DNA from 3 places in the Terribacillus jepli genome. Region 3 is predicted to be linked to each of the others. Evidence: riboswitches for the same ligand, from Rfam matches in the RefSeq annotation. Region 3 holds a riboswitch; each other region holds the start of a gene.
The links. A riboswitch is a leader RNA that binds a small molecule or an ion and turns the genes downstream of it on or off. The one in region 3 is predicted to bind S-adenosylmethionine.
Positions count from the first base shown of each region.

Region 1: it holds a riboswitch for S-adenosylmethionine, as region 3 does, so the genes downstream of both, AB1K91_RS04310 (M20 metallopeptidase family protein) here and AB1K91_RS14745 (Na+/H+ antiporter NhaC family protein) in region 3, are expected to answer to the same signal.
Region 2: it holds a riboswitch for S-adenosylmethionine, as region 3 does, so the genes downstream of both, AB1K91_RS12360 (LLM class flavin-dependent oxidoreductase) here and AB1K91_RS14745 (Na+/H+ antiporter NhaC family protein) in region 3, are expected to answer to the same signal.

Region 1 covers NZ_JBFEGH010000003.1:28,666-31,942, reverse strand. Annotated here, with positions in the region: gene AB1K91_RS04315 (methionine biosynthesis PLP-dependent protein) at 1-819, opposite strand, end outside; SAM riboswitch class I at 899-1,002, opposite strand; SAM riboswitch class I at 1,188-1,291, shown strand; gene AB1K91_RS04310 (M20 metallopeptidase family protein) at 1,401-2,597, shown strand; gene AB1K91_RS04305 (ABC transporter substrate-binding protein) at 2,610-3,277, shown strand, end outside.
Region 2 covers NZ_JBFEGH010000010.1:84,841-88,117, forward strand. Annotated here, with positions in the region: gene AB1K91_RS12350 (NAD(P)-dependent oxidoreductase) at 1-528, opposite strand, end outside; gene AB1K91_RS12355 (LLM class flavin-dependent oxidoreductase) at 632-1,639, shown strand; SAM riboswitch class I at 1,688-1,799, shown strand; gene AB1K91_RS12360 (LLM class flavin-dependent oxidoreductase) at 1,903-2,922, shown strand; gene AB1K91_RS12365 (NUDIX hydrolase) at 2,995-3,277, shown strand, end outside.
Region 3 covers NZ_JBFEGH010000013.1:92,982-96,258, reverse strand. Annotated here, with positions in the region: gene AB1K91_RS14745 (Na+/H+ antiporter NhaC family protein) at 1-1,228, opposite strand, end outside; SAM riboswitch class I at 1,333-1,440, opposite strand; gene AB1K91_RS14740 (DUF1801 domain-containing protein) at 1,626-2,051, opposite strand; gene AB1K91_RS14735 (family 78 glycoside hydrolase catalytic domain) at 2,225-3,277, opposite strand, start outside.

The sequences.
Region 1 (3,277 bases), on a different contig from region 3:
ATCCTTCACCTTCGGCTCCTCTCTTAAATACGCCGCGATGTGTTCAGCATTGGCTTGGTGCTGCCGCATTCGGAGTGGCAACGTCTTCAAGCCGCGGATGAGAAGCCAGGCATCAAGCGGGGATAGTACCGCACCCGTACCGTTGTGCAGGACCGACAGACGCTCTGATAGCTCTTCGCCTTTACTCACGACGAGTCCAGCCAGTACGTCGTTATGACCGCCGATATATTTTGTTGCACTATGGATGACGATATCTGCTCCTTGTGTAATTGGCTGCTGGAAATATGGCGTCAGGAAGGTATTGTCGACAATCAACAACAGATTGTGTGCTTTTGCCAACTTCGCATACGCTGCAATGTCAATTTCCTGCATCAAAGGGTTTGTCGGTGTCTCCAGGAAAATCGCTTTTGTCTTATCCGTAATCAACGCTGCTGTGTCTTCCACTGTTCGAAATGGAGCGTAAATCGCAGTCACTCCGAATGAATTGGAATAGAAGTCGAACAGTCGATAGGTGCCTCCATAGATGTCCTCCGGTACAAGCAATGAGTCGCCAGATCGGAAAAGTGATAGTACGAGTTGAATGGCTGCCATACCCGAACTGCAGGCAAAAGCCCTATCTCCTTTTTCAAGCTCAGCGAACCCATCTTCCAGAACAGACCTGGTCGGGTTCTTCGTCCGGGAATAATCATAACCGGTTGATTGCCCGATTCCGCCATGCGCATAAGCAGTGGAAAGATAAACCGGAGGATTAACCGCGCCTGTCACTCCATCACTTCGATTTCCTAACTGTACAAATGTTGTCTCCAAGCTACTTCCCATATTGTTTCTCACCCTTCTCTTGAAAAAAAAAGAACCTTCTCCCCAAAAAGGAAGAAGGTTCAGTGATAACCGAATCAGCTTCTTATCTTTAAGGCGGATACCTTTTGGATTTAGCACCGTGTCATGACAGACTGGTTGCTGAGACATCATAGGGCCAATTCCCTCCGCCTCTCTTGATAAGAAAGTACTATTTATTTTTTAATATATAGTCATGTTAACATACAAGAAAATTCAGTCAATATTTTTTTGAAATTTTCCATCAAATATAAAATTTCTATTGAATTTCTTAGCTGGACCACATATCAAAGTCAGAAAATAGGATTGACACCCAGAAGTTTTCGGTCTATCCTTTTCTTTACAACTGATATTTCTTATCCAGATTGGTGGAGGGAATGGCCCTACGAAACCAAAGCAACAGGCTGCAGACCGCAGTACTGTGCTAATTCCAGGTGTTTGACACTGAAGATAAGAAGAGCGGAAGCTTAAAATGGGCCCTCTTCTGACGGAAGAAGGGTCTTTTTTTAAGAATAAATCCGATTAAATTCATTGGATATATCAAGATTATTACAGGAGGGTAATAGATGGAAACCATCAAGCAGGCACTAGCCGAAGTACATACGTATTTAGAAAGTGATTTCCCGGAAGTTGTCGAATGGAGACGTTATCTGCATCAGCATCCCGAATTGAGTTTTCAGGAGACAGAGACTGCCCGTTTCATCGCGGATAAACTGCGCAGCTTCGGCTATGAGGATATCCAAACGAATATCGGCGGTCATGGAATTGTCGCCGTACTATCAGGAAAAGAAGCAGGACCGACAATTGCCCTCAGAGCCGATTTCGATGCCCTGCCGATAGAGGATGAGAAAGAAACAGCGTATCGATCCAAGACGCCTGGCGTGATGCACGCTTGCGGACACGACGGTCATACTGCTGCTTTGCTTGGGACTGCCAAAGCATTGATCAAACATAAGGACAGCCTGAAAGGCAAAGTTGTCTTCCTTTTCCAGCCAGCTGAAGAAGTCCCGCCTGGCGGTGCCAAGGCAATGATAGAAGACGGTGCACTTGACGGTGTCGACTATGTCTATGGCGCTCATCTTAACTCTGCTGCCCCTGTCGGGAAGATCGGTGTCGGCGAAGGATTCAAAATGGCTGCTGTGGATAAATTCGCGATCACCATCCAAGGAAAAGGCGGTCATGGCGCAGCTCCTCAGGAGACAGTCGATCCAATCGTCATCGGCAGTGATATCGTAAGCGCCTTGCAGAAGATTGTCAGCCGCAGAGTCAGCCCGCTGGAATCTGCAGTGCTGACACTCGGTGTCTTCCAGTCAGGGAATGCATTCAATGTCATTCCGGATACCGCAAAACTGGAAGGCACAGTCCGGACATTCAATGCTGACATCCGCAAGCAGGTCAGGCAGCAGATAGAAGCAATCATTTCCGGGATTACGAGCGGATTCGGTGCCACTTATTCCATTGATTATTTGCATGGCTATCCTGCACTTTATAACCATCCAGAAGAAACTGCTTTATTGCAGCGGCTGTTCTCTGAACAATTCGGCGAAGAACAAATAATTGACCTTGAAACCGGGATGGGCGCAGAGGATTTCGCTTATTACCTGCAGGAAAAACCCGGCAGCTTTTTCAAAGTCGGCTCCCGCAATGAAGATACCGCCACACACTATCCGCATCATCATCCGAAGTTCGACATCGATGAGCGAGCACTGCTCATCACCGAGAAAGCATTCACGAAAATCGTATTCTCGTTATTGGGAAGCTAAGGGGGAAATGTCTTGAAAAAGAAACTCGCACTTATACTATTCGGCTTAGCGGCCACCATCGCCCTGTTCGGGTGCTCCAGCAATTCCAGCAGCGGTTCCGGTGCAAGCGGCGGCGAACCTGTGGAAGGCGGCGATTTGAACGTTGCGATGACAGCAGATCCTGACACGCTTGACTGGATGTATTCCGGCGAAAGCGCTGCGAGAAAAATCGGCTGGCATATCTATGAAGGTTTGTTCGCATTGGATAAGGATTATCAGGCACGTCCTTTACTAGCTGACGACTACACCGTCAGTGAGGATAAGAAAACATACACGATCACCCTTCGTGACGGACTTAAATTCCACAATAATCAGGGCGTAACTGCCAAGGATGCCAAAGCCTCGATCGAACGCTGGCTGAAAGTCTCATCCGTTGGTAAGATCACAGCGACACATGTAGATTCTGTCGAAGCAGAAGATGACCTGACATTGGTCATTACGCTGAATGATCCGTATACTGCATTGCTTACGGATTTGGCTGCTCCGAAAGCATCAGCTGTCATCATTCCAGCTGACATTGCAGAAGCTGCCGGTGAACAGCCGCTGACAAATGAGCAGCTGATCGGTACAGGTCCATTCAAATTCGATTCTTGGAAGCGCGGAAATGAAATCGTCCTTTCCAAATTTGAAGATTATCAATC
Region 2 (3,277 bases), on a different contig from region 3:
GAGCAGCATATTCACCGCCAGCTTAGTAGCTGAGCCGTTACCGTTGGCGCCCATATGCTGGATGCTTTGTCCCATTTTCTCAAGCAGTGGGGTGATCTCTTTGACATCTTGTGCATCACCGCCGACAAGGAAATGCAGCTTGCCCTGCTGAGCAGGTGCCTTGGAACCCGAAACGGGTGCATCGACAAAGCGGATTTGGTGTGCGCGGGCAGCTTCAGCCATTTCTTTGGTGAATGCTGGCTTGACAGTGCTGACATCCACCCAGAGGCTACTTTCCTTCATGCCGCTGAAAAGCCCATCTTCGCCATAAGCAACTGCTTGAACAGCTTGTGGGTCTGTCAGCATCGTAAATACGATATCAGCTTGTTCTCCGACTTTCCGAGGTGATTCTGCCCAGATGGCACCTTTGTCCAATAATGCCTGTGCTTTTTCTTTTGTACGATTATATACAACTAATTGTTCGCCCTTTTCGAGCAGATTTGCAGCCATGTTTTGTCCCATGATTCCTAATCCGATAAACCCGATCATATGAGCACCATCCTTTTTATTCAGTCATTTCTAGCATACAGAAAAACGGATTGTTTTTAAAAGTCTTTCGCACAGGATATGATAAAAAGAAGGAGTGAAGAGAATGAAGCTTAGTATATTGGATCAATCCCGTATGAAAGAAGATGGCAGTGCGATAAAAGCTTTGGAAGAAACGGTACGGCTGGCCGAACTCGCCGATCAGCTTGGCTATACGCGTTTCTGGGTGTCCGAGCATCACGCTGGCAGCCTGGCCCATAGCAGTCCCGAGCTTCTGATGGGGCATCTTGCTGCTAAAACATCACGCATCCGTATCGGCTCAGGCGGCGTCATGCTGCCTCATTATAGTGCGTATAAAGTAGCTGAGAATGCAAGATTGCTTGAAGCGCTTCATCCTGGAAGGATCGATCTGGGTATCGGAAGAGCGCCTGGCGGGATGCCGGCAGCGAAAAGAGCACTGCAAGAGCATAAGGTGATGCCTGAGGATTGGTATGATCGGCAAATACGTGACTTGCTTCATTATTTGAATATAAGAATAGAAGAAAAACATCGCTTCGGCGACTTGATCGCGATGCCAGATATCAACACGGCTCCGTCAGTCTGGCTGCTGGGCGGCAGCGCGGGCAGTGCAGGTCTAGCAGCATATCATGGAATCGGGTTCGCTTATGCCCAATTCATACGTGGAGAAAAAGATGCAGCGGTGCTGGATATGTATCGGAAATCCTTCCGGAATAATGGACAGAACCCGCAAATGATGGTCAGTTTGTTTCTGTTTTGTGCAGAAACGACGGAGGCTGCAGAAGCACTGGCAAAAAGCCATGAAGTTGCATCACTGCTGCAGGAGCAGGGAAGACCTGTCAAAGGAATGCTGCGGCCGGAAACAGCAGCCGATTATAAGCTGTCTCCTTATGAAAAGGAGCGTCTGGAAGATAACCGTGCGACCATGGTAATCGGAACAGCTGCTGAAGTGCTTCAGCAACTGGAAGGGTTGGAAGATTATTATGGCGCGGAGGTTGAATTCATGCTGACAAGCCCTGTCTATGAAGAGAAAGCAAGACAAGATGGATTCCGTCTGTTGATGGAGGCATATCAGCGCCGCAGTTATTCTGTTTGAATCGGACACTGCTATTCTGGTATAGTGAAAGGTGACAATTCATAAGAAATCTTATAACGAGTGGCGGAGGGAAAGGCCCGATGAAGCCCGGCAACCCACTGCGGGAGGGCAGTCCTGCAGGAAGGTGCTACGACCTGCAGCAAAAGCTGCGTGATAAGATGACGACGGCTGCAAGTAAGAGCTTCTTCTCATCGAAGAAGCTTTTTTGGTAGATTTAATGTGTCGTTCGGTAGGATTTCCTATGTGTAAAAGGAGTAATAACAATGAAATATGCATACTGGCAGCCAGTTTCAAACAGCTGGCTGCGCCATGTGGAGGATGGGGGGGCTTTGAGCCTTATATGCGTTCAGGAAACAGCACATATGGCTGAAAACTTGGGTTTTGATGCCGTATTCCTCCCAGATACCTACTTATACCAAGGAAAAAATGTCGATCAGAAGCTGGACTTTTGGAAAACGGCTGGAGCTATTGCCGAAGCAACAAATAAATTGCATATCATGGCAGCTGTCCGGCCAAGCATCGATCAGCCTGCAGAAGCCGCCAGGCAGGCGGTGAAGATAGATGAAATCAGTAATAGCCGGTTTTCCCTGGCAGTCGTTTCTTTCCTGCGTGAGGAGGAAAGAAAGCGGCAAGCAGGCGATATTGAGGGAACGGAGGAGTTCTATCTTCAAACAGAAGAATTCTTCGAGGTGCTGCGGGGAGTTTGGACTGCTGGCAGTTATACTTATGATGGACTGTATTATCAAGTAGAACATGTCGATTATTCGTCGGCGGGGAGTAAAAAGGGGATTTCGCCGTTATATGCAGGCGGAGAAAGCGACTACCTGCGCCAGACGATTGCCGAGACGTGTGATGCGTATGTCATGAAGGGCGGCACCGTGCAGGAAGTGGCCAGCATGATTGCCGATATGCAGATCCGCCGCGAAGCAGCTGGCAAGTCCGCGTTTACGGAGTTCGGTATGACAGCTTACGTCATATGCCGGGAAACAGAGGAAGAAGCTATCCAAGAATGGGAGCGTATCACCAGTGCGGACTATGAAGCCTATGTAACGGAAGAGGAGCTTGCACAAAAAAGCCAAATAAGTGATGATGCTGTTGCCGCTAGGGGGCTGCGACCGAACTTGGTCGGTACACCGGTTCAGATTGCACAGCGTATATTAGCTTATGAGCATGCTGGTGTCAGTCTCCTGCTGCTTCAGTTTTCGCCGCATAAGCAAGAGATGGAACGTTTCGCGAAAGAAATCATGCCATTGGTGGAAGAAATGCGCGAAAATTCCATTTGATTGGAAGTATGCGGTAGACAATCCATATGTTATCGCGTACATTAGAAAAAAAGAGTAAGTATGGGGGAAACTATGGAGCTATTGACGATTTTCGATGAGCGGCATCGGGAAATTGGCGTAAAAGAAAGACAGGCAGTCCATCGTGATGGTGACTGGCATGAGACTTTCCACTGCTGGTTCGTGGAACACGATGGTACAGAACTATACATTTATCTACAGCAGCGATCTTTCAATAAAAGTGAATTTCCCGGGAAATACGACATTACCGCAGCTGGTCATCTGGAAAGCGGCGAAACGCCCGTGGTAGGTGGCTTACGTGAGGTGCAAGAAGAATTGGGTGTCACACTTGAGGAAA
Region 3 (3,277 bases):
CTCCAATGAGTACTGGATAGAAAGAGTATTGCAAAATACTGACTGGTGATATTCCAGCTACGCTGGCAGCCGCCAGTATTTGACCTCCATATGGCAAAAGGCCTTGAATCGCGCAGGAGAAAATATCTAATATACTTGCTGTCTTCCGCCGTTCAATCCCATACTGATCCGCAATATTTTTAGCTAGCGGACCAGTAATCAGTATAGAAATCGTATTATTGGCCGTCGATAAATCTGTGATTCCAACTAAACCGGCAATGCTGAATTCAGCACCCTTTTTCGATTTAATCCTTCGTGTGGAAAGGTAAAGCAGATAATCAATTCCGCCATTATATTTAATAACCTCGACCATTCCAGCTATCAGTATTGCAAGAAAGGCGATTTCATACATGCCTGCCATTCCTTCGCCCATCGTTTGGAAAAGGTCCATCACATGATAGCTGCCATCCACTAAACCAACAGCCCCAGCAAGAACAATACCTGACGCCAGAACAAGGAAAACATTCATTCCAGCTAATGCAAAGACAATAACCAAAATGTAAGGAAGTATTTTTATCCAACTATAGCTTACATGCTCCACTTGTGCCGTTTCACCCATTGTGATAATACCTAAGATGATACTTGTTACAATAGCTGCCGGCAGGACAATCCAAAAGTTCACCTTAAACTTATCCTTCATTCGAACACCTTGCGATCGAACAGCAGTAATGGTCGTATCTGAGATAAAGGATAAATTATCACCAAACATGGAGCCACCAATGATTGCAGCCATTACAAGAGCCATAGAAAGATCGGTATGTTCGCTTATCCCGACTCCAATTGGCGCCAGTGCAACGATCGTACCTACTGATGTGCCCATTGCCAGGGAGATAAAGCAGGCGATGACAAACAAGCCCATGACAAGAAGGTTTTGCGGCACAAATGATAACGCAAAGTTAACAGTAGAGTCTACAGCACCCATGCCTTTTGTCACTCCTGAAAAAGCTCCAGCCAAAAGAAAAATAACGACCATTAGCATGACATTCAAGTTTCCTGCACCTTGGCAAAAAATATCAACCTTTCGCGCAAACGTTTCTTTTCGATTCATTGCCAAAGCCACTGCACCCGCAATGACAATCGCTACTATCACAGGAAACGCGTAAAAATCACCTGTAATGACCCCTGAACCAATAAACAGAATTAAAAAAACAACAAATGGGATCAGCGCCCATGGATTTCCTTTCTTCATTCTTCCACCTCCAAAAATATGCGACAAGTCTTTTGTTCGTTTTTCCACATAAAAAAGACCTCATCTTGACGAACAAGAAGAGGCCTTATCATTATAAAACACTCCTCTTATCTACCAAGCATCGGCTTGCTGGATTTGGCACAGCAACTTAATCACTAAGTTCCGCTGCCGAGATCTCATCGGGCCAGTCCCTCCATCTCTCTTAATAAGAAGAAAAAATCCTATTTATTTGTCGCAATAAATTAGAGAATACAGGATTCGCATCACTATATCAACAAAAATTTTATGGGTATTTTTTACTTTTTGAGGAATGATGAATAGGGTTAAAAGAACATCACTATATTTCAACGGAAAAAAACTGTCCAGTTTTGGACAGCTTTTTTCCGTGCTTGCTTTTCTAAGATTCAGGATACATCTTTCTAAGAAAAACAACTGAATTCCGAATCAATTGATTCAGGACAACTACATCAATATCTGCGATTTTGTTGATATACACACATGCTTTTCCAGTCTTATGCTTCCCGAGTTTGTGTAATAGCACTTCTCGCCCCGGTTCACCTGGAGCTAGATAGAGACTGATATTGGCTTTTCTTGGAGAGAATCCCACAAGCGGAGCATCTCCTTCGTGTCCGCTTCCATAACGGTAATGATAAGAATCAAATCCGATAATACTCGTACCCCACATTTTCGCTTCATAGCCCGTTACCTCTGTAAAAATATCCAGCAGCTTATACGCATCTTCTCGTTTTTTTGGATTATCAACCGCCTCAATAAACTGTGTCACACTATTGTCTGTTTCCTTTGTTTTAAGTTCATATGGCAAATTAGTCATCCTCCCAAGCACTAAAAGTATCAAACTAAGTGAAAGATAATAGACAGTTTCCTCATTACTTTCGATAAGTATCTTCCATCTCCTTTTTAAACTCACATACTCTTTTAGTTTACATGATCAATCAACAAAAAAAGCTGTCGAATACTCGACAGCTTCCCTCTTTTTTAATATAGCTTCATTTTGAATTCGTAACTTCCAGAGTCTAATTCATACACAGCTTTTCCTTCCTGAATCCCTTTAAAGGTCACGCTCGCATCGTCCGCTTCCCGCGTCTCTTTTCCGGCTGGGAGTTTTAAAGTTGCTGTCGTATTTGCTGGAATCGTCACTTTATAAGATACGCTATCACCATTTATTCTCCATCCGCTTTTAATGACTCCATAAACAGAATCATATTCCCCTTGAACGACCGTGATTCGTTTGCTTTCATCAACGACAGGCTGTAATAGAATATGTTTGAATCCTGGCTTATCCGGATCATTGCTGATGCCTGCCATATACTTATACATCCATTCTGCAATAGCTCCATAAGCATAGTGATTAAATGAATTCATCCCAACATAACCGAAACCATCTTCCTTGGAGTATGAATTCCATCGCTCCCAAATCGTTGTAGCCCCATTTTTTACAGAATACAGCCAAGAAGGCATCTGATCTTGAAGCAATAAACTATAAGCAAGATCCGAACTGCCAATATCCGATAAAACAGGAGCTATCACATGAACACCAAGAAATCCTACAGATAAAGTATTCTCCGCATACTTTACGCGAGTGCTGTCTGGATGCGCAGCTTTGTATGCTGCATCATTTTTGATATTTTCCTTTAATAACTCTATAAAATTCGCTTTTTGCTCCTGGTTCTCATAGAGGCCAAGCTTTAATACCCAAAGTAATGCAAATTGGCTGTTATCCTCTTTCGTTGCTTTATATACGTCTATCCCTTCTTCGAATATATCTTCTGGATTCTCCATCAGGGATGATTTGATTACAGGGTTCTTTTGATCATCCTCTGCAATATAATGCTTGATAAAAGCTGCTTTGATGTTCGTGAACAGCACTTCGTATTTTCCCGCGTCCTCATCTCTGCCAATATGTCTCGCCATGCTGCTCATCAAATCGGCAGCATAGGCGTAATAGATATCACTCACAAATTGATTTCCGCTTCCTTGAAATGCCAGCCAGTCACCGATACCTGCAGCTCCACGATAGCTGTCACCGGA